4 regions of the Streptomyces akebiae genome follow, and region 1 is predicted to be linked to each of the others. Evidence: riboswitches for the same ligand, from Rfam matches in the RefSeq annotation. Region 1 holds a riboswitch; each other region holds the start of a gene.

The links. A riboswitch is a leader RNA that binds a small molecule or an ion and turns the genes downstream of it on or off. The one in region 1 is predicted to bind cobalamin.
Region 2: another riboswitch for cobalamin. It lies ahead of cobN (cobaltochelatase subunit CobN); the one in region 1 lies ahead of K1J60_RS41900 (energy-coupling factor ABC transporter permease).
Region 3: another riboswitch for cobalamin. It lies ahead of K1J60_RS34830 (cobalamin biosynthesis protein); the one in region 1 lies ahead of K1J60_RS41900 (energy-coupling factor ABC transporter permease).
Region 4: another riboswitch for cobalamin. It lies ahead of K1J60_RS02895 (ABC transporter substrate-binding protein); the one in region 1 lies ahead of K1J60_RS41900 (energy-coupling factor ABC transporter permease).

The regions. Positions count from the first base shown of each region.
Region 1 covers NZ_CP080647.1:9,671,419-9,677,129, reverse strand. Annotated here, with positions in the region: gene K1J60_RS41920 (MFS transporter) at 1-767, shown strand, start outside; gene K1J60_RS41915 (helix-turn-helix domain-containing protein) at 823-1,248, shown strand; gene K1J60_RS41910 (NIPSNAP family protein) at 1,296-1,607, shown strand; gene K1J60_RS41905 (Nickel transporter NicT) at 1,665-2,789, opposite strand; cobalamin riboswitch at 3,055-3,237, shown strand; gene K1J60_RS41900 (energy-coupling factor ABC transporter permease) at 3,268-3,987, shown strand; gene K1J60_RS41895 (energy-coupling factor ABC transporter substrate-binding protein) at 3,984-4,520, shown strand; gene cbiQ (cobalt ECF transporter T component CbiQ) at 4,526-5,275, shown strand; gene K1J60_RS41885 (energy-coupling factor ABC transporter ATP-binding protein) at 5,272-5,711, shown strand, end outside.
Region 2 covers NZ_CP080647.1:682,826-688,536, reverse strand. Annotated here, with positions in the region: gene K1J60_RS03000 (precorrin-8X methylmutase) at 1-207, opposite strand, end outside; gene cobG (precorrin-3B synthase) at 300-1,619, opposite strand; cobalamin riboswitch at 1,685-1,816, shown strand; gene cobN (cobaltochelatase subunit CobN) at 1,888-5,541, shown strand; gene K1J60_RS02985 (gamma-glutamyl-gamma-aminobutyrate hydrolase family protein) at 5,596-5,711, opposite strand, start outside.
Region 3 covers NZ_CP080647.1:8,048,110-8,053,820, forward strand. Annotated here, with positions in the region: gene K1J60_RS34820 (putative cobaltochelatase) at 1-1,201, opposite strand, end outside; gene K1J60_RS34825 (cobyric acid synthase) at 1,278-2,804, opposite strand; gene K1J60_RS34830 (cobalamin biosynthesis protein) at 2,801-3,742, opposite strand; cobalamin riboswitch at 3,843-3,984, opposite strand; gene K1J60_RS46285 (DUF397 domain-containing protein) at 4,043-4,426, shown strand; gene K1J60_RS34840 (hypothetical protein) at 4,458-4,769, shown strand; gene K1J60_RS34845 (hypothetical protein) at 4,699-5,058, opposite strand; partial or broken gene K1J60_RS34850 (DUF5753 domain-containing protein) at 5,252-5,711, opposite strand, start outside.
Region 4 covers NZ_CP080647.1:658,727-664,437, forward strand. Annotated here, with positions in the region: gene K1J60_RS02875 (SDR family oxidoreductase) at 1-419, shown strand, start outside; gene K1J60_RS02880 (L-idonate 5-dehydrogenase) at 446-1,486, shown strand; gene K1J60_RS02885 (Gfo/Idh/MocA family protein) at 1,525-2,544, opposite strand; gene K1J60_RS02890 (DUF6215 domain-containing protein) at 3,024-3,689, shown strand; cobalamin riboswitch at 3,757-3,967, shown strand; gene K1J60_RS02895 (ABC transporter substrate-binding protein) at 4,036-5,088, shown strand; gene K1J60_RS02900 (FecCD family ABC transporter permease) at 5,352-5,711, shown strand, end outside.

The DNA.
Region 1 (5,711 bases):
TGGGCGTGCCCGAGCTGCGGGCCCTGCTCGCCCTGAACCTCGCGGTCGCGGCGGCCGGGGCGATGGTGACGGTGAACTCCGTCGTCTACGTCCGCGATGTGCTGGGCCTGTCGGCGGGCGCCCTGCCGCTGGCTCTCGGGGCGTACGGGGCCGGTTCCATGGCCGTGGCGCTGATGCTGCCCCGGGTGCTGGACAAGGTGCCGGACCGGGCCGTGATGCTGCCGGGCGCGTTGTCGCTGACCGTCGTCTTCGCCGGGCTGGGGGCCGTCACGGGGGCACCGGGCGGGAGTTGGCGGCTGCCCGGGCTGCTGGTCGTCTGGGCCGCGTTCGGTGCCGCGTGCTCGGCGGTGCTCACCCCGACCGGACGCCTCGTCCGCCGCTCGGTGGCGCCCGGGGAACGTACGGCCGCGTTCGCCGCCCAGTTCTCCCTCTCGCACGGCTGCTGGCTGCTGACGTACCCGCTGGCCGGATGGCTGGGGGCGGCGGCCGGGCTGAACTGGGCGGTGCTCGCCCTGGGTTCGCTCGCGCTGGGCGCGGCGCTGCTGGCCGTACGGCTCTGGCCGACGACATCGAGCGCCGACGCACCCTCGGCTCCCGCACCGCCGGACCGGACGCACGCGGGCCATGCGCACGCGGCCGGCGTGCACGGAGCCCACGTGCACGCCGACCTCCCCTTCGGTCACCCCCATCTGGCGGGGGCCCGGCGCGTCCCGAACGGATGGCGACACAGCCACGGCCACCTCACGGACGGGCTGCACGCCCGCTGAGGGGCCTGGGCACTTCGGTGGGACGGGGCCGACGGGGCCGATGTGTTCCTGGAGTGTGTCCGAAGGCTCGGCGGAGGACGACCACTTGGCGCAGCGGCTGGTCGACGCCGCCGACGCCGCCTCCCTGCCCCTGTTCGCCGGCTGGCGCGCGCAGCCCTGCCCCGCAGACGATCCCGTCGGGGCGGCCATGCAGCGCGTCCACGTACAGCGAGAACACCGGGGTGCCTGCCATCTGGCGGCGGTGCGCGTGTACGGACTGACCGCCCAGGCGGCCATGGTCGTCAACCTCGGCGTCGAGCAGGCGGCCCACCACGGCTGGCGAGAACCGCAACCCGTCGCCGCGGCCCTGATCCCCCGACGGCGGCGCGCCGAGCAGCTCCCCGGCGAGTTGCAGGCGCCGCTCTACACCGCACCGACCGCCCGGCAACGCACCGAGTTCGCCCGGCTCGTCGACGCCTTGACCACCTCCCCCACCCCATGACGCCGACCGGCATGGCCGTCGCCCGCGCCCCGGGGGACCATGGAGCCGTGATCACCATTCATCTGAAGTACGAGATCGACGCCGACAAACTTGAGGACTTCGAAGAGTACGGGCGGCGCTGGGTTCGGCTCGTCAACCGTTTCGGCGGGACGCACCACGGCTACTTCCTGCCGAGCGAGAGCGACAGCGACATCGCCTACGCCCTGTTCTCCTTTCCCAGTCTCGCCGCGTACGAGCGGTACCGCACGGACAGCATGTCCGATCCGGAGTGCCAGGACGCGTTCGCGCTGGCCCGCGACACCCGCTGCATCAAGCGGTACGAACGCCGCTTCCTCCGGCCGCTCGACGGCTTGTCCTGAGGCCGGTGGGGCGCCCGTGTGCCGTGGTGCGGGTGGGTGGTGGGTGTTCGTGGGTGTTCACCCCGCTGTCCACTTCTCCTCGATCCGCGCGAACCGCCAGACCAGCAGGGCGACCGCCCAGGTGACGAAGAAGAGGCCGACGACCACATAGCCGACGGTGTTGAGGTCGAGGCCGGAGACCCGGTCCCAGAAGAGGCCGTGCAGGTGGGCCTTCTCGGCGACGAGGCCGAGGAGTTCGACCGTGCCGATGACGAGGGCGACGGCCACGGACAGACCCGTGACGGTGAGGTTGTAGTAGACCTTGCGGACCGGCTGGGAGAACGCCCAGCCGTAGGCGAAGTTCATGAACGTGCCGTCGACGGTGTCGAGGAGCGACATTCCGGCGGCGAACAGGACGGGCAGGCACAGGATCGCGTACCAGGGCAGCCCGGAGGCGGCGCCCGAACCGGCCAGGACCAGCAGCGCGACCTCCGTCGCCGTGTCGAAGCCGAGGCCGAAGAGCAGGCCGACGGGATACATCTGCCAGGGCCTGGTGAGGGACCTCATCAACCGCCCGAGCAGGCGGTTCATCAGGCCCCGGCTGTTCAGCCGTTCCTCCAGCGCGGCCTCGTCGAAGGTGCCCGAGCGCATCTCGCGGAACACCTTCCAGATCCCCACCAGGGCCACCAGGTTGACGAGGGCGATGGCGTACAGGAACGTCCCCGAGACGGTGGTGCCGATCCAGCCGGTCACCTCGTGCAGCGCGGAGCCGTCGTCGCGGACGGGTCCGGCGAGCGTCTTGACGCCGAGGGTGAGCAGGAAGGTGAGGACGAGCACGATCGACGAGTGGCCGAGGGAGAACCAGAAGCCGACCGACAGCGGGCGTCGCCCCTCCCCCATCAGTTTGCGGGTGGTGTTGTCGATGGCGGCGATGTGGTCGGCGTCGAAGGCGTGCCGCATGCCCAGGGTGTAGGCGGTGACACCCATACCGATGCCGAAGGTCCTGCTGCCGACGCTGTAGTGCTCGGGGGCGACGATCACCACGAGGGTGAACCAGCCGACGAGGTGCAGCGCCAGGATGAAACCGGCCATCCCGCCCAGGCCGGCCCACTCCCCGCGCGTCGTCGTGGCGCGGATCCGCCGCCATGAGAGACCGCCCGTCCCGGCGGTGGCCGAGGGGGCGGTGTCGGTACCAGGAGCCATGGGGCGTGCGCCTCTTCTTCTCTGCGTGCCTCGCGTCGCGTCGCCGCGTCCGTGCGGTCGAGGTCCTCGTGCCGCGGTCGTGCGGTCGAGCCTCCTCAGCCTTGTGCGCCATGTTGGCAGCTGCAATATCGTCGCAGTAAAGCTCCCGTCTGCTTTCGGTCAGGTCCGTTCTCTCGACGTGGCGCCGGGCGTGCGCCGGGGTGTGAGCTGTCGCACGGCGCCTGCGCGCCCCTCGCCTCCGCTTGTCAGCGTCCTTATCTGGGCACTACTGTCACCACGCCTTGGTGAACGGGAAATCCGGTGTGATGCCGGTGCGGCCCTCGCCACTGTGATCGGGAAGTCCGGCTCCGGTCCTCACGGACAGCCACTGGGTCTTCGGACCCGGGAAGGCGGAGCACGGGCGGTGTCACCCGTAAGCCAGGAGACCGGCCAAGGCGCGTCAACCATCCACGAGGTGCTGGAGAGGGTCTGCTGAGCCATGCACATAGCCGAGGGTTTCCTTCCTCCGGCGCACGCGATCGCCTGGGGCGTCGCGTCCGCGCCGTTCGTCGTCCACGGAGTCAGGGCACTCACCCGTGAGGTCAGGGAGCATCCCGAGAGCACGCTGCTGCTCGGCGCCTCGGGGGCCTTCACCTTCGTTCTGTCCGCGCTGAAGCTCCCGTCGGTCACCGGGAGTTGCTCCCACCCCACCGGCACCGGCCTCGGTGCCATCCTGTTCCGGCCGCCGATCATGGCGGTGCTCGGCACCATCACCCTGCTCTTCCAGGCACTGTTGCTCGCCCACGGCGGTCTGACCACGCTCGGCGCCAACGTCTTCTCGATGGCGATCGTCGGCCCCTGGGCGGGTTACGGTGTCTACCGGCTGCTACGACGCTTCGGCGTGCCGCTGATGGTGACGGTGTTCTTCGGCGCGTTCTTCGCCGACCTGGTCACCTACTGCGTCACCAGCGTGCAGTTGGCGCTCGCCTTCCCCGACCCGAGCAGCGGCTTCCTGGGCGCGCTCGGCAAGTTCGGCTCCATCTTCGCCGTCACCCAGATCCCGCTCGCGGTCAGCGAAGGTCTGCTCACGGTGTTGGTGATGCGTCTGCTGGTGCAGTCGAGCAAGGGCGAACTGACCCGGCTCGGCGTGCTCCTGACCGGCGGGCAGAGCCGCGCCGGGGCCGGGACGGAGACCGGGAACAAGGCGGTGGCCCGATGAAGCGGAACACGAAGATCAACGCACTGCTGCTGCTCGCCGTGGCCGCACTCGCCGTCCTGCCGCTGGCCCTCGGCCTCGGCGACCACAAGGAGGAGCCCTTCACGGGCGCCGACGGCGAGGCGGAGACGGCGATCACGGAGATAGAGCCGGACTACGAGCCGTGGTTCTCCCCTCTCTACGAACCGCCGTCCGGTGAGATCGAGTCGGCACTCTTCTCCCTCCAGGCCGCCCTCGGCGCGGGGGTCCTCGCCTACTACTTCGGCATCCACCGGGGTCGACGCCAGGGCGAGGCCCGGGCCCGGGCACTGCTCGACGCGGCCGGGGAGGCCGACACGGCTCCGGCCAAGCCGGTGGACGTGGCGGTCGCGGCGTCCACGGCGAGGGCGGCGGCCACGGCGGCGGCGAGTGCCCCGGCCGCCGCGGCGGCCTCGAAGGGCGCATCCGGCGCATCCGGCGCATCCGGCGCATCCGGCGCATCCGGCGACGAAGGCTCGTCCGGTGGCTCCGGGGAGTCCTCCGCCGGGCGGGGCTGACCCGGGTGCTGCCGATCGACGCGGCGGCGCACAGCAGTCGCTGGCGCCGCCGCCATCCCGTGGACAAGGCCGTGCTCGGTCTCGGCCTCACCGTGCTGGCGATCTCCCTGCCGCCCTGGCCCGGCGCGGCTCTGGTCCTGCTGACCGCGCTCGTGGTGCTGCTGGGCCCCGCGGGCGTGCCCGGCCGTCGGCTGTGGCGGGCCTACCGGGTGCCGTTGGGCTTCTGCGTGACCGGCGCGCTGCCGCTGCTCGTTCAGGTGGGCGGGCCGGACGGGTTCGTCACCCCGGCCGTCGGCGGGCCGGTGCATGCCGGGGAGCTGTTGCTGCGCACCTCGGCCGCCTCCCTCGGCGTCCTCCTGTTCGCCTTCACCACTCCCATGTCGGACCTGCTGCCCCGGCTCGTGCGGGCCGGGGTGCCGGCGCCGGTCGTGGACGTGGCCCTCGTGACCTACCGGATGAGCTTCCTGCTCCTGGACTCCGTGCGCCGGATCCGGGAGGCGCAGGCGGCCCGGCTGGGGCACACCACCCGGGCCGCCACCTGGCGTTCCCTCGCCGGGCTCGGCGCCACCGCGTTCGTACGGGCCTTCGACCGGGCGGCGCGGCTGCAGACCGGGCTCGCCGGACGCGGGTACGACGGCACCCTGCGCGTCCTGGTGCCCGAGGCCCGGGTCTCCGTGCGCTTCACCACGGCCAGTGTCGCGCTCCTCGCGGCCCTGGTCGCCCTCACCTTCGTTCTGGAAAGGCCGCTGACATGAGCGAGCCCGTGCTCGTCGCCCTGCGGGGCGCGTCGTTCGCGTACGAGGACGGACCGGCCGTGCTCAGCGACCTCGACTTCGAGGTGCGCGAGGGGCGCGCGCTCGCCCTGCTGGGCCGCAACGGCAGCGGCAAGACCACGCTGATGCGGCTGCTCAGCGGCGGACTTCGGCCCCGTACGGGCGAGTTGACGGTCGAGGGGCGGCCGGTGACGTACGACCGCAAGGGCCTCACCCGGCTGCGGACGACGGTCCAGCTGGTCGTCCAGGACCCGGACGACCAGCTCTTCGCGGCGTCCGTCGCGCAGGACGTGTCGTTCGGGCCGCTGAACCTCGGGCTGCCCGACGCGCAGGTGAGGGACCGGGTGGACGAGGCGCTCGGCGCGCTCGGTATCGCCGCCCTCGCCGACCGGCCGACCCATCTGCTCTCCTACGGCCA
Region 2 (5,711 bases), 9.0 Mb from region 1:
ACGCAGGGCCTCCCGGGCGCGGGCCACGACGCCGGGGGTGTACGTCAAGTCCCGTACCAGGTCCACCATTCCGCAGGCGTGGATCATCCGGACCGCGACCTGGCTGACATCGGCGGGCAGGGCCGCGAGGTCCGCCTCCGCGCGGATGGTGGCGAAGGACTGCCGGTAGATCGCCGGGCCGTCCTTCTCGTAGTCGTAGGTGGTCACGGTGGTCTTCTCGCTGCTCTCGGTCGTCGTACGGGGGTCGTTCGTGCGGGTCGTGCGCGTTCTCGGGTCCACGTCGTGTGTGTTCTCGGCCTTCATGGGGTGATCTCCCCCAGGGCGGCGGCGAGTCGGGAGGGGTCCGCCATGGGCGCGGTGCGGGGTTCTCGGCCGGGGGCGGTACGGGAGAGCTCGTAGCCGCCGCTCCCCACCGCCACCACGTCGATCCGTTCGCCCCGGGGGTGGCCGCAGCGGCGCTCGCAGCCGGACCAGTACAGCGGGAGCCCCGCGCGGCCCGCCGCCTCCAGGCTCTCGGTCGCGTCCGCCCGTACGTCCGCCAGGGACTTCGCGCAGCCGGGCCGTCCGATACAGGCGCCGACGCGCGGCCAGGGGGAGGCGGGATCGGTGACGAGACCGGTCACCGAGAGCCGGGCGAGCGCGTCGGTCACCTGCTCCCCGCGCAGGCCCGGTGCGGGGACGACGACCCCGCGCCAAGGGGTCAGCCGCAGTTCACGGCACGGTGTCGCCGACGCGAGGGCCGTCAACTCCCGCCACTGCAGGGGGGTGAGACGACCGAGGGGCGCATGTACGGACAGGGCGTCGCCGACGGCTCCGGGGGGTGGGCCGTCGGCTCCGGCCGTGGCCGCCGCGCTCTCGGGACGAACCCGGATCGCGGCGTCGACGCCGACGGCCGCAAGTCGGTCCCGGACCGTGCCGATCAGCTCGTCCTGGAAGGGGAGTTCGGTCACGCGCCAGACCCGTGCCCCGCTCTCCCGCGCCGCCTCCAGGAACGTCTCGGCGGCGGTCAGTGCGGCCCGGGCCGCGTCCTCACCCGGGACCGACAGGCTCTCGCGGGCCGTCCCCAGACTCAGCAGAGCTCTGTCGCCCCCGGCCGCCCGGACGGTCACATCGGCGTCCAGCGCGGCCACGTCCCCCCGCCCGTCGTCGAGCGCGAACAGGAACCGGCCCGACAACCGCCGCGCCGCCTCGCTCGCGCACAGCGCGGTGTCCAGGGCGGACAGCCAGGGCCGCACGTCGCGCAGACCGCGGTCGTCGAGACCGGACAGGGGCGAGGCCACGATGTTGCGCACCCGCTCGTGCCCGGCGGACGGCAACAGCCCCGCCGCGTCCAGCGACTCGGCCAGCTCGCCCCCGCAGCCGTCGGCCAGTCCGCGCAGTTGGACATTGCCGCGGGAAGTGAGGTGAAGATCACCATCGCCGAGCCGCCGCGCCGCCTCCGCGAGCGCCTCGGCCTGGCGGACGGTCAGCACACCACCGGGCACCCGGACCCGCGCCAGCGCCCCGTCGTCCGCCGCATGCAGCCGCAGCGCCCCCGGGCAGGCGTCGCCACGGTCCCGTGTGACCGCTGTGGCCTGGGACGATGAACGCAGGGGAGGCGTGGACATGGCGGCGAGCATACCCACCGGCACAACGGACGTATCCTCCGCCCTTTTGAGGCGACCCTTACTATGCTGCTCGGTGGATCATCCGGTCCATCGACGCCACCACGGCGACAGGGGAGGAAGCCCGGTGTGAGTCCGGCGCGGTCCCGCCACTGTGAGCCCGTCCCAGGAGGGTCGGGCGAGTCAGGAACTCCCTTCCCCGTACCACTCGGCCCGCCCGAGCAGGGGAGACTCCGATCCGACACCGCCCGGGGCGCGGACCCCGAGGAAGGCCAGCAGCCGCATGCAGCCATCGTCCGGGGAGCGCTCGACGCAGCCCCGCATCCTGCTCCTGTCGACCTCCGACACCGACCTGCTCAGCGCCCGCGCGGCCGCCGGCCCGGTCCCCTACCGCTTCGCCAACCCCTCCCGCCTCGCGCTGGACGACCTCCCGGCCCTCCTCGACGGCACCGACCTGGTCGTCGTACGCCTCCTCGGCGGCATCCGGGCCTGGCAGGACGGCCTCGACCTGCTGCTCGCCGACGGCCGCCCGGTCGTCGTCCTCACCGGTGAACAGGCGCCCGACGCCCAGCTGATGGCCGCCTCCACCGTCCCGATCGGCATCGCCGCCGAGGCCCACGCCTATCTCGCGCACGGCGGCCCGGCCAACCTGGAGCAGCTGGCCCGTTTCCTCTCCGACACCGTCCTGCTCACCGGCCACGGCTTCGACGCGCCGGCGGCCGCGCCCGCCTGGGGACCGCTGTCCCGGGAGGCCAGGAACACCGACGGGCCCACCGTCGCCGTGCTCTACTACCGGGCCCACCACATGAGCGGCAACACCGCCTTCGTGGACGCCCTGTGCGGGGCGATCGAGGACCAGGGTGCCCGCGCGCTCCCGCTCTACGTGGCCTCGCTGCGGGCCCCCGAGCCCGAGCTGATCGAGGAACTGCGCGCCGCCGACGCGGTCGTCACCACCGTCCTCGCAGCCGGCGGCACCAAGCCCGCCGAGGCCTCGGCCGGCGGCGACGACGAGTCCTGGGACGCGGGCGCCCTGACCGGCCTCGACGTGCCGATCCTCCAGGCCCTGTGCCTGACCGGATCACGCGCGGCCTGGGAGGAGAACGACGAGGGCGTCTCCCCGCTCGACGCGGCCAGCCAGATCGCCGTCCCCGAGTTCGACGGCCGGCTGATCACCGTCCCGTTCTCCTTCAAGGAGATCGACGAGGACGGCCTCCCGGCCTATGTCGCCGACCCCGAGCGCGCCGCCCGCGTCGCCGGGATCGCCGTACGCCACGCACGACTTCGCCACATCGCCAACGCCGACAAGCGCCTCGCGCTCGTCCTCTCCGCCTACCCGACCAAGCACTCCCGCATCGGCAACGCGGTCGGCCTGGACACCCCCGCCAGCGCGGTCGCCCTGCTGCGGCGCCTGCGCGAGGAGGGCTACGACTTCGGGACGGAAGCCGAGGTGCCGGGCCTGGCCTCCGGCGACGGCGACGAGCTGATCCGCGCGCTGATCGAGGCGGGCGGCCACGACCAGGACTGGCTCACCGACGAGCAGCTGGCCCGCAACCCTGTCCGGATCCCGGCCGCCGACTACCGCCGCTGGTTCGCCGAACTCCCCGAGGAACTGCGCTCGGCCGTCGAGGAGCACTGGGGACCGGCGCCCGGCGAGATGTTCGTCGACCGCAGCGCCAACCCCGAGGGCGACATCGTCCTCGCGGCCCTGCGCTTCGGCAATCTGCTGATCCTCATCCAGCCGCCGCGCGGCTTCGGCGAGAACCCGATCGCGATCTACCACGACCCGGACCTCCCGCCCTCCCACCACTACCTGGCCGCCTACCGCTGGATCGCCGCCCGCGCCGACGACGGCGGGTTCGGCGCCGACGCGATGATCCACCTCGGCAAGCACGGCAACCTGGAATGGCTGCCCGGCAAGAACGCGGGCCTGTCCGCCGCCTGCGGCCCCGACGCCGCCCTCGGCGACCTCCCGCTGGTCTACCCGTTCCTGGTCAACGACCCGGGCGAGGGCACCCAGGCCAAGCGCCGCGTGCACGCCACCCTCGTCGACCACCTCGTGCCGCCGATGGCCCGCGCCGACTCCTACGGCGACATCGCGCGCCTGGAGCAACTCCTCGACGAGTACGCCCAGATCTCCTCCATGGACCCGGCGAAGCTCCCCGCGATCCGCGCCCAGATCTGGACCCTCATCCAGGCCGCCAAGCTGGACCACGACCTGGGCCTGGCGGACCGCCCGGAGGACGACGGCTTCGACGACTTCCTGCTGCACGTCGACGGCTGGCTCTGCGAGGTCAAGGACGCCCAGATCCGCGACGGTCTGCACGTCCTCGGCACCCCGCCGACCGGCGCCGACCACGTCAACCTGGTCCTCGCCGTCCTGCGCGCCCGCCAGATCTGGGGCGGCACGACCGCCCTGCCCGGCCTGCGCGAGGCCCTCGGTCTCGACGAGTCCGCCGCCACCCGCACCACCGCCGACGAGGCCGAGGAGAAGGCCCGCGCGCTGGTCCAGGCGATGGAGGACGCGGGCTGGGACCCGGCGGCCGTGCCCACGGTCGTGGCGGCGACCGTCTCCGCCGCCCACGGCGAACAGGCCGCCCCCGTCCTGGAGTTCGCCGCCCGCGAGGTCGTGCCCCGGCTCGCGGCGACCACGGCCGAACTCGACCACACCGTCCACGCCCTGAACGGCGGCTTCGTCCCGGCGGGCCCCTCGGGGTCCCCGCTCCGCGGCCTGGTCAACGTCCTGCCGACCGGCCGGAACTTCTACTCCGTCGACCCCAAGGCCGTCCCCTCCCGCCTCGCCTGGGAGACCGGTCAGGCCCTCGCCGACTCCCTGCTGGAGCGCTACCGCGCCGACAACGGCGAATGGCCCACCTCCGTCGGCCTCTCCCTGTGGGGCACCAGCGCCATGCGGACGGCCGGCGACGACGTGGCCGAGGCCCTGGCCCTGCTCGGCGTCCGCCCGGTCTGGGACGACGCCTCGCGCCGGGTGACCGGTCTGGAGGCCATCCCGTACGAGGAGCTGGGCCGCCCGCGCATCGACGTCACCCTGCGCATCTCGGGTTTCTTCCGGGACGCCTTCCCGCACACCATCGGGCTGCTGGACGACGCCGTACGCCTGGCCGCGTCGCTGGACGAGCCGGCCGAGGCCAACCACGTGCGCGCCCACGTCCAGGCCGACCTCGCGGACCACGGCGACGAACGCCGGGCCACCACCCGGATCTTCGGCTCCCGCCCCGGCACGTACGGCGCCGGACTGCTGCAGCTGATCGACTCCCGGGACTGGCGCACCGACGCCGACCTCGCCGAGGTCTACACGGTGTGGGGCGGCTACGCCTACGGCCGGCAGCTGGACGGCCGTCCCGCCCGTGAGGAGATGGAGACGGCGTACAAGCGGATCGAGGTGGCCGCGAAGAACACGGACACCCGCGAGCACGACATCGCCGACTCCGACGACTACTTCCAGTACCACGGAGGCATGGTGGCCACCGTCCGCGCGCTGCGCGGCACGGCCCCCGAGGCGTACATCGGCGACTCCACCCGGCCCGAGACGGTCCGCACCCGGACCCTCGTCGAGGAGACGTCGAGGGTCTTCCGGGCCCGCGTCGTCAACCCCAAGTGGATCGAGGCGATGCGCCGCCACGGCTACAAGGGTGCCTTCGAACTCGCCGCCACCGTCGACTACCTGTTCGGCTACGACGCCACCACCGGTGTGATCGCCGACTGGATGTACGACAAGCTCACCGAGACCTACGTCCTGGACGAGACCAACCGCGCGTTCCTCCAGCAGGCCAACCCCTGGGCCCTGCACGGCATCGCCGAACGGCTGCTGGAGGCGGAGTCGCGCGGGATGTGGGAGAAGCCCGACCCGGCGGTGCTGGAGGGGCTGCGTCAGGTGTACCTGGAGACCGAGGGCGACCTGGAGGGCGGCGACAGCTGACGACGGGCGGGGGTGCGGGGCGATCCACCTCCCCGCACCTCCCGCGCGGGGGTGTCAGCGCCGGTCCCCGGCGGCCCGTACGAGGGCGTCGAACAGGCCCTGCTGCGCGGGGTCCTCGTGGGCGGTGTCCTCGGGGTGCCACTGGACGGCGGTGAACCAGCCGGGCGAGC
Region 3 (5,711 bases), 1.6 Mb from region 1:
CGGCGGACTGCTCCCCGGCGGCGGGCGCCTGGGCCGGCACACCCTCGCCGGACTCGGGCTGCGCGCCCCCGTCGCCGCCCTGCGGTCCGTCGGACTCGGGAGCCGGCGGCCGCCCACCCCCACCGGGCCCGTCGGGACCGGGATCGGGATCGTCGTCCTGCGAGTCCTGCGGGTCCTGTGGGCCCTGCGGCGGCTCCGCGAACTCCTCCAGCGTCTCGTCGAGCTTGTCCTCGTCGAGCCCCGGCGCGTCGAACGGGTTCCGGCGGCGCCGGTGCGGCAGCGCGAGCAGCGCCGCCCGGCGCACATCCTCCGCGAGCACCTCGGTCCGGCCGTTCCACGCCGCCAGCGCGGTCGCGGTCCGGGCCATCACGATGTCGGCCCGCATCCCGTCCACCTCGAAGGCCGCGCAGGTCGCCGCGATCTGCCGCAGCGCGCCGTCGCCCAGCACCACGGACGACAGCAACTCCCGTGCCGCGACGACCCGTTGCCGTACGTCGGCCTCCTCGTCCGCCCAACGGGCCGCGAAACCGGCCGGGTCGTCGTCGTAGGCGAGCCGCCGCCGGACGACCTCCACCCGCTGGTCCGGCTCCCGCGAGGCCGCGACCTCCACGGTCAGCCCGAACCGGTCGAGCAACTGCGGCCGCAGCTCGCCCTCCTCGGGGTTCATCGTCCCGACCAGCAGGAACCGCGCGGCATGCCGTACGGAGACGCCCTCGCGCTCCACGTACGAGGCGCCCATCGCGGCAGCGTCCAGCAGCAGGTCGACGAGGTGGTCGTGGAGCAGGTTCACCTCGTCGACGTAGAGGATGCCCCGGTGCGCGTCCGCGAGCAGCCCGGGCTCGAAGGCCTTCACGCCCTCGGACAGCGCCCGTTCGATGTCGAGGGCGCCGACGAGCCGGTCCTCGGAGGCGCCGACGGGCAGTTCGACCATGCGTGACGGCCGGGTCTCGAACGCCGGCTCGTGCGGTCCGTCCGGACACGCCGGGTCCGGCTTCACGGGGTCGCAGGAGAACCGGCATCCGACGACGACCTCCACCTCCGGCAGCAGCGCCGCGAGCGCCCGCACGGCGGTGCTCTTCGCGGTGCCCTTCTCGCCGCGCACCAGCACACCGCCGACGGCCGGCGACACCGCGTTCAGCAGCAGCGCGAGGCGCAGGTCGTCCTGGCCCACGACGGCCGTGAACGGAAAAGGAACACTCACTTTGCGTCGCCCTCCAAGTCACCCTCCGGCAGCGGGCGGTTGACCCGCGGCCGGTCGTTCAGCAGCGCGTCCGCGCTCATCCGGACGCTCCCGGTGTTCCCGGTGCTCCGGGCGGCACGAACGGCAGCCCCGTCGGCGCGCCCGACTCGATGAGCCGCCACAGCGCGTCCGTGTCCGCGTGCTCCTCGATCAGGTCGCCGAGCCGGTCGAGCTGCTCCTCGCGCAGCGCGGCGAACGACGTGTCGGGGGACGGCACGAACCGCCGCCCCGAGGCCGTCGCCACCTCGCGCAGGAAGGCCCGCCGGAACCCGTCCGACTCCAGCGACCCGTGCCAGTGCGTGCCCCAGGTCTGTCCGACCCGGCACCCGTCCAGGAAGGGTTCACCGCCCAGCACCTCGGCGACCCCGTGATGGATCTCGTACCCCTCGACCCGTTCCCCGAGAGCCTCCCCGACGGGCCGCGTGAGCGTCTTCTCCGGGGCGAACCGCACCCGGACGGGAAGCACCCCGAGCCCCGGGACGTGTCCTCGACGGCTCTCGACGTCGTCCTCGACGTGCTCCCCGAGCATCTGGAACCCGCCGCACAGCCCGAGCACCGGCCGCCCTTCGGCGGCTCTGCGCACCAACGCCTCGGCGAGCCCCCGCTCCCGCAGCCACTCCAGTGCCCGGACCGTGCCCCGGGTCCCCGGGACGACGACCAGGTCGGCGTCGGCCAGTTCCTCGGCGCGGTCCACGAACCGCACCACGACACCGGGTTCGGCGGCGAGCGCGTCCACGTCGGTGAAGTTGGACATCAGCGGAACCGCGCACACGGCGACCCGCAGCACGTCCTCCCCGACGGGCGGCGCGACGTTCGACTCCCGGACCGTGCCCCGGAGCGAGATGCGCAGCCCGTCCTCCTCGTCGATCCCGAGCCCGTGCCGGAAGGGCAGCACCCCGTACGTCGGCCGCCCGGTGAGCCCGCGCAGCATGTCGAGCCCCGGCTCCAACAGGGAGACGTCTCCCCGGAACTTGTTGACGAGGAACCCGGCGACGAGGGCCTGGTCCTCGGGGGAGAGCAGCGCGACGGTCCCGAAGAACGACGCGAAGACACCGCCGCGGTCGATGTCGCCGACCACGAGCACGGGCAGCCCGGCGTTCCGGGCGATCCCCATGTTGACGATGTCGGTCCGCCGCAGATTGATCTCGGCCGGAGAGCCGGCCCCCTCGCAGATCACCGCGTCATACGTGCCCCGCAGCTCGGCGAGGCAGTCCAACACGACCCCGAGCAGCCGCTGTTGCCGCCCTCCGTGGTACCCGCGCGCACTCATCTCGCCCACGGGCTTGCCCAGCAGCACCACCTGACTGCTGCGTTCGCCCCCGGGCTTCAGCAGCACGGGGTTCATGAGCGCGGTGGGCTCCACCCGGCACGCCTGCGCCTGCATGGCCTGCGCCCGCCCGATCTCGGCGCCCTCCTTCGTCACGAAGGAGTTGAGCGACATGTTCTGCGCCTTGAACGGCGCGACCTTGACCCCCTGCCGCACCAGCCACCGGCAGATTCCGGCGGTGACCACGCTCTTCCCCGCGTCGGAGGTGGTCCCGGCGACCAACAGCCCGCCACTCATCCCTGCCTCCTCGACCGCAGCAGCGACACACCCGCACCGATCCCCAACGCCAGCCATCCGACCCGCCGGGACAACCGGACGGTCCGCTCGATGTCATCCACGACGACGGCGCGCCCCTCCCCATTCAGCACCGGCCGGTGCTCGACCCGCCCCCCGTACGACAGCGTGCCCCCCAACCGCACTCCGAGCGCCCCCGCGAACGACGCCTCCACGGGTCCCGCGTTGGGACTCGGGTGCCGGCCCGCGTCCGCGCGCCAGGCCCGTACCGCCCCGCGGGCATCCCCACCGCAGGCCGCGGCCAGCACCGCCGTCAGCCGGGCCCCCGGCCAGCCCACGATGTCGTCCAGCCGCGCGGAGGCCCATCCGAACCGCCGATACCGCTCCGACCGGTGTCCGACCATGGCGTCCAACGTGTTGACGGCCCGAAACCCCACCAGCCCGGGCACACCCGCCACGGCTCCCCACACGAGCGCGCCCACCACGGCGTCGGAGGTGTTCTCGGCGACGGACTCCACGACCGCCCGCGCGATCCCGTCCGGGTCGAGCGCCTGGGGATCCCGCCCGCACAGATGGGGCAGCCGGGCCCGCGCGCCCTCGACGTCCCCCGCGTCGAGCGACCGTGCGATCGCGCGAGCCTCCCGCCCGAGCGAAGTCCCCCCGACGACGGCCCAGGTGGCGGCGGCGGTCAACGCGACGGAGGCCGCACGCGACGGGCGTACGGCGGACGAGGCCAAGGCCCCGAGCGCCACGGCGCCACCCGCGCACACGGCGGTGTGCAGCGCGCCCCACCCCCGGTGGTCCCGCCACAGCACCTGCTCCACGGCGCCGGCGGCCCGCCCGAACGCGGCGACCGGATGCCCCCGGCGAGGATCGCCGAGCAGCAGATCACCGAGAAGTCCGGCGGTGGCGCCGTACGCGAAGACGCGATCGGCACGCACCGGTTCAGCCGATCGCGAGATGGGAGGAGGATCCGGTACCGGGACTCAAGCGGCAGCCGCACATGGCGATATGTCCTCACTCAGGGTGTCCACGCCCTGGTTCGACGAGACCGACGGCGAGAGTTCCTGGCTCCCGGGAGGTTCTTCCCCGGTGACAGTGGCGGGACCGCGCCGGACTCGCACCGGCTTCCTCTCCTGCCGTCGTACATGGCCCCGGCAGTCCACCACGCGCCCGGAAGACCCGTCAACTTGCTGTTGACCTGCGGCGCAGCGGTGTGCTCAGCCCCACATCGCTGAAATATGGCCAGACGCCCGAATCGGCTCTTTCTGCGCTCATCTCCACAGCGCCGGGCGGGAACACTTGAGGGAACGACATTACGAGGACTGAGCGCCGACGAGCGGCAGCGGCTGGGCACGGCGCTCGGGTCGTCGCGGTGGACGCGTGTCGGCGCGCTGACTTGTGAGGTGGAGGTCAGGGTGTTCGACAGGGAGCCCTCGGCGCGGAGTTGGATCAGGAGCAGTTATTCGGGCGAAACCAGCCTGTGCGTGGAGGCGTCGTTCGAGGAGAGGCGGGTTCTGGTGCGTGACTCGAACTCGAAGAAGAACGCTGTGCTCTCCTTCCGTCACAGCGCGTGGTGTGGTTTTCTGGCGGGGCTTGTGGACCCGGGAGCGGACGGTTCTTGAAGAACCGTTCGGGGGACGGGAGGTACACGCGATGGAAGATCGGACCAAGGGAACCGCCTCGGCGCGTGAGCGGGCATCGAGGGGCCGGCGGACGCTGTTGTCCGCCGCCGCGCCGCTGGTGCTCTTCAGCACGGTCGCCGGGGTCCTCGCCGTGGGGGTGGGTGCTCTCGCCGCCCTGCTGGTGCCGGGGACGGAGGCGCGGGGTGTCGTCTGGCTGGCGGTGACCGCCCTCCTCGCCACGGGGGCGGGCCTGTGGTGGGGGCTCACTCCGGTCACGGAGCGGCTGAGGGCCCTGGACCGGGCTCTGGTCGGGGCTCGCCCGCGGGGGCCGGAGGAGCGCTGAGGCCGACGGGCCGCGCGGCATCGGCGCGGGCGCGCAGCACCTTGCCGATGCCCGCCGCGAGCGAGGTGAGCAGAGCGGCGGCGATCGCCCCGGTGATCGCCGTGGTGAGCGGTGTCGTGGCGTCGAACCGGGTCGTGGGTACGACGCGACCGGCCACGGCGATGCTCAGCAGCAGGACGCTGGCGCAGAACGTGCCCAGTAACAGACGGGCGGACAGGAGCCGTATCTCGCCGTCGACCCGGGCACTCTCCACCCGGATGAGCGCCTCCGCCCACTCCGACTCCTGCATGGCTTAGGCCTTCAGCGTGCAGTCGTCCAGTGGGGCAGGACCGCCGGACCCCGGGGGGCCGGCCGGGGGAGGACCGTCCGGATCTCCGTCGCCCGGAACGGCGCGGCGCGCCGTCAGCCGCCTCCACCACTCTGCCAACCGAAGACCGCCATGGGCCCTCCCCCCGATTCCGCCGGGCGTCCCGGCCCGGTGCTCAGTCGTTGTCCAGGCTCTCCCGGACCGTGTCGAGGAACTCGATCATCCGGTCGCCTTCGTGCGCGTTGTCGCTGATGTCCGCGAAGCACTCCTGGTGGCGGACGGTGAGATCGAGATCCTCGCGGTTCGACAGCCCGCCGTTGGGGCCCTCCAGGTAGAGCAGGTCGTCGTCGTCCCTGAACCCGAGCAGGATGAACGGGCTGAGGGTGCTGAAGTGCGCCCCCGCCGTGAACGGCAGCAGCCGGATGCCCATCCGGGGGCGCCCGGCCAGCGCCTTCACGTGGTCCAGCTGTTGACGCATGACGCGGGGGCCGCCGATCACCCGCCGTACGGCGGCCTCGTCCAGGACGACGTCGATGCGCGGGCCCGCGTCGGAGTCGATCAGGCGTTCCTGTCGGGCGAGGCGGAGCTCCACCGACCGGCGGACGTCGGTGGGTTCCGACGTGGGGGGAGAGGAG
Region 4 (5,711 bases), 9.0 Mb from region 1:
CCAACCTCACCAGCGCCTTCCTCGTGGGCCGCGAGGTCGCCCGCCGGATGGTCCCCCGGGGGCAGGGAAAGATCATCAACATCTGCTCGCTGCAGAGCGAGGCGGTACGCCCCGGCATCGCGCCCTACTCGGCGACCAAGGGCGGCCTGAAGATGCTGACCAAGGGCATGTGCGCCGACCTCGGGCCGCACGGCATCCAGGTCAACGGCATCGGCCCCGGCTACTTCGACACCGAGCTGACCTCGGCGCTGGTCGCCGACGAGGAGTTCAGCGCCTGGGTCCGCGGGCGGACGCCCGCCGGCCGCTGGGGCAGGGTCGAGGACCTGGTCGGCGCCCTGCTCTTCCTCGCCTCCCCCGCCTCCGACTTCGTGGGCGGCCAGCTGCTGTATGTCGACGGCGGCATGCTGTCCGTCCTGTGACCCGGTCCATCCCCCAAGGAGCCCCCATGCACGCGTGTGTTGTCCACGGAGCCGGTGACCTCCGGGTCGAGGAACGGCCGTACGACGGTCCCGCGGCCGGTGAGATCGCGGTCGCCGTCGCGCTCGGCGGTATCTGCGGGTCCGATCTGCACTACTACCACCGGGGCCGGGTGGGCGACTTCGCGGTGAGCGAGCCCATGGTGCTCGGTCACGAGGTGGTCGGCCATGTCGCCGCGCTCGGTCCCGGGGTCGAGGGGCCGGACGTCCCGGCGGTGGGAGCGCCGGTCGCGATCCATCCGGCCACGCCCTGCGGGGTCTGCCCCGAGTGCGCACGGGGCATGCGCAACGTCTGTGCGCACACCCGCTATCTGGGCAGCGCGGCCCACACCCCGCATGTGCAGGGCGGGTTCGCGCAGCGCCTCGGCGTGCCCGCCGGTCAGGTCCGGGAGCTGCCTCCCGGGCTCGACCTGCGCCGGGCCGTGCTCGCCGAGCCGCTGGCGGTGGCCCTGCACGCCGTGCGCCGGGCCGGCGATGTGCGGGGCAAGCGGGTCCTGGTGGCGGGGGCCGGTCCGATCGGCTGTCTGGTCGTGGCGGCGCTGCGGCACGCCGGAGCCGCCGAGGTCGTCGTCAGCGATCTGCACGAGGAGCCGCTGCGGATCGCGACCGAGGTGGGCGCGACCGCCACCGTGCGGGCGGACCGGCCCGGCGACCCTAACTGGGCCGGCGTCTTCGACGTCGCCGTGGAGGCGTCCGGGGCGCCGGCCGGGCTGCGCAGCTGTGTGGAGCGGGCGCGGCGGGGCGGCATCGTGGTCATGCTCGGGCTGCTGCCGCCCGGGGAGATCGGGCTGCTCGGCAATGTGGCGGTCACCCGTGAGCTGGAGCTGCGCGGTTCCTTCCGCTTCGACACCGAGTTCGACGAGGCCCTGTCCCTGCTGGCCCAGGGCCTTCCTGTCGATCCGGTCGTCACGCACACCTTCCCGTTGGAGCGGTCCGCCCTCGCCTTCGAGACCGCCCGGGACCGCACGGTCGCCTCCAAGGTGCTGCTGGATCTCACCGGCCGGGCGTGAGCGGGCGTCAGGTGCCGGCGACCGCCGGGTGCCGAAGGTCAGCGGTAGAGGGCGGGGCGTTCGACGAGTTCCACCTCGGTGCGGACCCCCTCGGTCTGGGCGCGGACGCCGGCCTCGGAGATCGCGGCGACGGCGTACCCGTCCCAGGTACTGGGTCCGGTGACCTCGCCGCGCCGGGTGGCGTCCACCCAGGCCTGGACCTGTCGGTCGTAGGCGTCCTCGAACCGCTCGATGTAGCCCGGGGTGACCGTGCCGCCCCAGCGGCCCGCCGCGTTGACGAGCATGTCGTGCCCGTCGCCGATGCGGGCCGTGCCGTCCTCGCAGACGGCCTCGGCCTGCACCTGGTAGCCGTAGCGGGCGCTGAGGAAGATCTCGACGTCGACCACCGCGCCGCCGTCGGTCTCGAAGACGACGAGCTGCGGGTCGCTGAGGCCCTCGGGGGCGTGCGCGGACGGCCGGGGCCGCAGCACACTGACGGCGGTGATCTCCTGGCCGAGCAGCCAGCGGGTGATGTCCATCTCGTGGGCCACGGAGTCGTTGATGGCCATGGCGTCGGTGAAACCGGGCGGGGCCTCGGCGTTGCGGTGCCGGTGGTGCAGCAGCAGCGGCCGGCCCAGGTCGCCGCTGTCCAGCAGGGCCTTGAGCTTGACGTACTCACGGTCGTAGCGGCGCATGAACCCCACCTGTACCCGGCGGTGCCCCAGCCGCTGCTCCGCCTCCAGCAGCCGGAGCGCGGAGGCGGTGTCCGGGGTGAGGGGCTTCTCGCACAGTACGGGCAGGTCGTGGGCGAACGCGGCGAGCAGGGCCGCCTCGTGCGCGGGGCCCGGTGAGGCCACGAGGACGGCGTCGACGCCCGGTGCGGTCAGTGCCTCGGCCGGGTCGCCGTAGGCCGCGCACCCCTCGATGCCGGCGGCGATCGCCCGGGCACGGTCGGTGTCGAGGTCGACGACGGCGGTCACATGGGCGCCGCTGATCACCTCGGAGATCCGGCGCACATGATCGGCGCCCATCCGGCCGGTGCCGACGACGGCGACACCGAGGGAGCCCTGCTCGGTCATACCTCTTCTTCCTTTCGCGCGGGCCGGGTCGGCGCCCGGGGCAGCGGGCGCACAGGGTCTCGTCCTCCCCCGAGGAGCCCTTCTTCACGCCTGCGCGGCCGGCCTCGCGGGGCCACGGCGAGCGGCGTACGCGGAATTGCGTTTCCCCGGGCGACGAGCACCGGTTAGGCTCCCCCGGCGCGCGTCAGGCGTGTGCACATCAAGGTGGGGGCACGGGGGACATGGTCGACGATTTCTCCGATTCCGGAGCGGGCTCGGCAGAGGATGCGGAGACGGGATCGGCAGTAGGGGCGGAGACGGGTTCAGCAGTAGGTCCGGAGACGGGTTCGGTAGGTCCGGCGTCGGGATCGGTAGCAGGTCCGGAGGCGGGTGCGACAGCAAGTCCGGATACGGGGTCGGCAGTCGGTCCGGATATGGGATCGGCAGCAGATCCGGAGACGGGTTCGAGAGCGGCTTCCCGAGTCGGCTCGACGAAGGAGATGAGCACGGGGGCTCAGGTCGTCTCGGCGGTGGCGACCGTGGGGGTGCTGCTGGGCGGGATGTGGCTGCTGGCGGACCTCCTCGACACGACCCCCGAGACCTTGGGGCCGGCCGTCTGCTCGTCCTCGGACGACGCCTCTCCGGCACCACGGGGCGAGGTCTCGGGTGCACAGCTGTGCACCGCGCTGAACCGCTCCGACCTGCCGAAGCTCCTCGGGACGCCCACCGAGCAGGCGGTCATCGCGTCGGGCAGCCAGAACGAGTCCACCTGGTTCGACGGCACCAAGACCGTCACCCCCGAGGCGACCGTCGAACTCGACACGTACACCGTGGAGCTGTCGGCGTCGTACGAGGACCTCCCCGTCGCCGAGTCGGTCGGCTACCTGGGCGCCGGCGTCGAGACCAGGACGGTCCTGGGACATGCGGCGGCCCTGTACTCGGGTCAGACCATCTCCCTCTCGTTCCGCCTCGACGGCAGTGACCCGCAGTCCGGCCCCGGCGGCGTCGCCCGGCGGCTGCTGGTCGCGACCGACCCGAAGGACAGCGGCACCACCTTCGAGCTCGTCATCTATCGCCAGGATTCCCAGGTCCCCGACGACGCGGCCCTGTTCCGTGTGGCCGAGAAGGTCCTGCCGACGCTCCCGGGCTGGAAGCCCGCGGCCTGACGAGCCCTCGGGCGGCCTCAACCCTCGGCGGCCTCAGCGCTCGGCGGCCCAGCGCGCCGGCGGCCTGTGATAGCTTGCCGACGCCAGTCGAACCCACGTACGCACACGTAAGTACGCGTACGGGTCAGGGAATCCGGTGCGAATCCGGAGCTGACGCGCAGCGGTGAGGGCGACGGGCGGGGCAACGGCCACTGGACGGCGATCACGATCGCGGTCCGGGAAGGCGTCCCGTCCGGGTGACCCCGAGTCCGAAGACCTGCTGGCGGTCCCCGGCACCGAGGGGTGCCCGGGGAAGCATCGTACGACCGGGCTTCGCGCATGAGCCCTCGACGCCGAAGGAAGTCCCGTGCCACTCGCACGCCCCGTCCGCCATGCCGTCCTGTTCCTGGCCGCCGGTTCCCTGTTGCTGACCGGCTGCGGAGGCTCCGGCTCCGCAGCACCCCCGGGCGGTGGCCCGGCCTCGGGCGGGTCCGCCGGATATCCGGTGACCCTCGACAACTGCGGGCAGGAGGTACGGGTCGACAGCCCGCCCGAACGCGCCGTCTCCCTCAACCAGGGCACGACCGAGATCCTGCTCTCCCTCGGGCTCGCCGACCGCATGGTGGGCACCGCCACCTGGACCGATCCGCTGCCGAAGGAACTGGAGAAGGCCGACGCGAAGGTGCCTCGGCTCGCCGACGACGCGCCGTCTTTCGAGAAGGTCCTGGACACCGAACCCGACCTCGTCGTCTCCTCGTTCGCCTCCACGCTCGGCAAGGGCGGTGTGGCGACCCGGGAGGATTTCGAGAAGCTCGGCGTCCCCACGTATCTGTCGCCCTCCGACTGTGTGGGCAAGGACAACAGCGGTGACGGCGACGGCGTCCGCACCGAGCCGCTGACCATGGAGACGGTCTACGGCGAAGTCCGCGATCTGGCCCGCGTCTTCGGGGTCGAGGAGCGCGGCGAGAAGCTGGTGGCCGAGCTCAAGTCCCGGGTGCGGAAGGCGACCGCCGGACTCGACGCCGATGACGTCACCGTCATGTACTGGTTCGCCAACGCCCAGTCCCCGTACCTCGCCGGATGCTGTGGCGCCCCCGGGGTCATCACCCGCGAGCTGGGCGCGAAGAACGTCTTCGACGACACCGAGGAGGAGTGGCCCCAGGTCAACTGGGAGACCGTCGCGGATCGCGATCCCGACGTCCTCGTCGTCGGGGACCTGGTCCGCAAGCAGCAGACGGCCGAGACGGCCGCGAAGAAGATCGAGTTCCTGGAGTCCGACCCGGTCACCCGGAACATGACGGCGGTGCGGAAGAAGCGCTATGTGCTGCTGCCCGGCCAGGCCATGAACCCGACCGTCCGGACCGTCGAGGGCGTGGAGAAGCTCGCGGCGGCACTGCGCGAGTACGGTCTCACGGGATGACCGGCACGGAGCCCGACACGGAGCCCGGCACGGAAACGGGCACGGAGACGGGCACGGAGACGGGCACGGAGACGGGCACGGCCGTCGACGCGGTCACCGACGCGTCGACGGCGGTGGAGACCGGTGGGCCGCCCTCGGCGAAGACCGGTGGGCCGGCTCCCACGAAGACCGGTGGGCCGAGCCCGGCGGGGCCCGGTGGAGCGGACGGTTCGACGGCGGTGGCGGTGGCCTTCGGCCGCCGGCTGCGCTGGGGATCGGCGTGGATGGCCGGGCTCGGAGGGCTGTTTCTCTCCATCGCCCTCGCGATCACCATCGGTCCGGCCGACATCGGCGTGGTCGACGTCTGGTCCACGGTGGTGGCCCATCTCGGCTGGGGGCACACGGAGTTGACGCCCATCCGGGACGGCATCGTGTGGAACCTACGGCTGCCGCGCACCCTGCTGGCCGCCGTGTGCGGGGCCGGACTGGCCGTGTGCGGCGCGGTGATGCAGTCCCTGCTGCGCAACCCGCTCGCCGACCCTTTCGTGCTGGGCGTCTCCTCCGGCGCGTCGACCGGCGCGGTCGTGGTCGTGGTGCTCGGCGTGGGAGGCGGGGCCCTGTCGGTCTCCGGCGGCGCGTTCCTG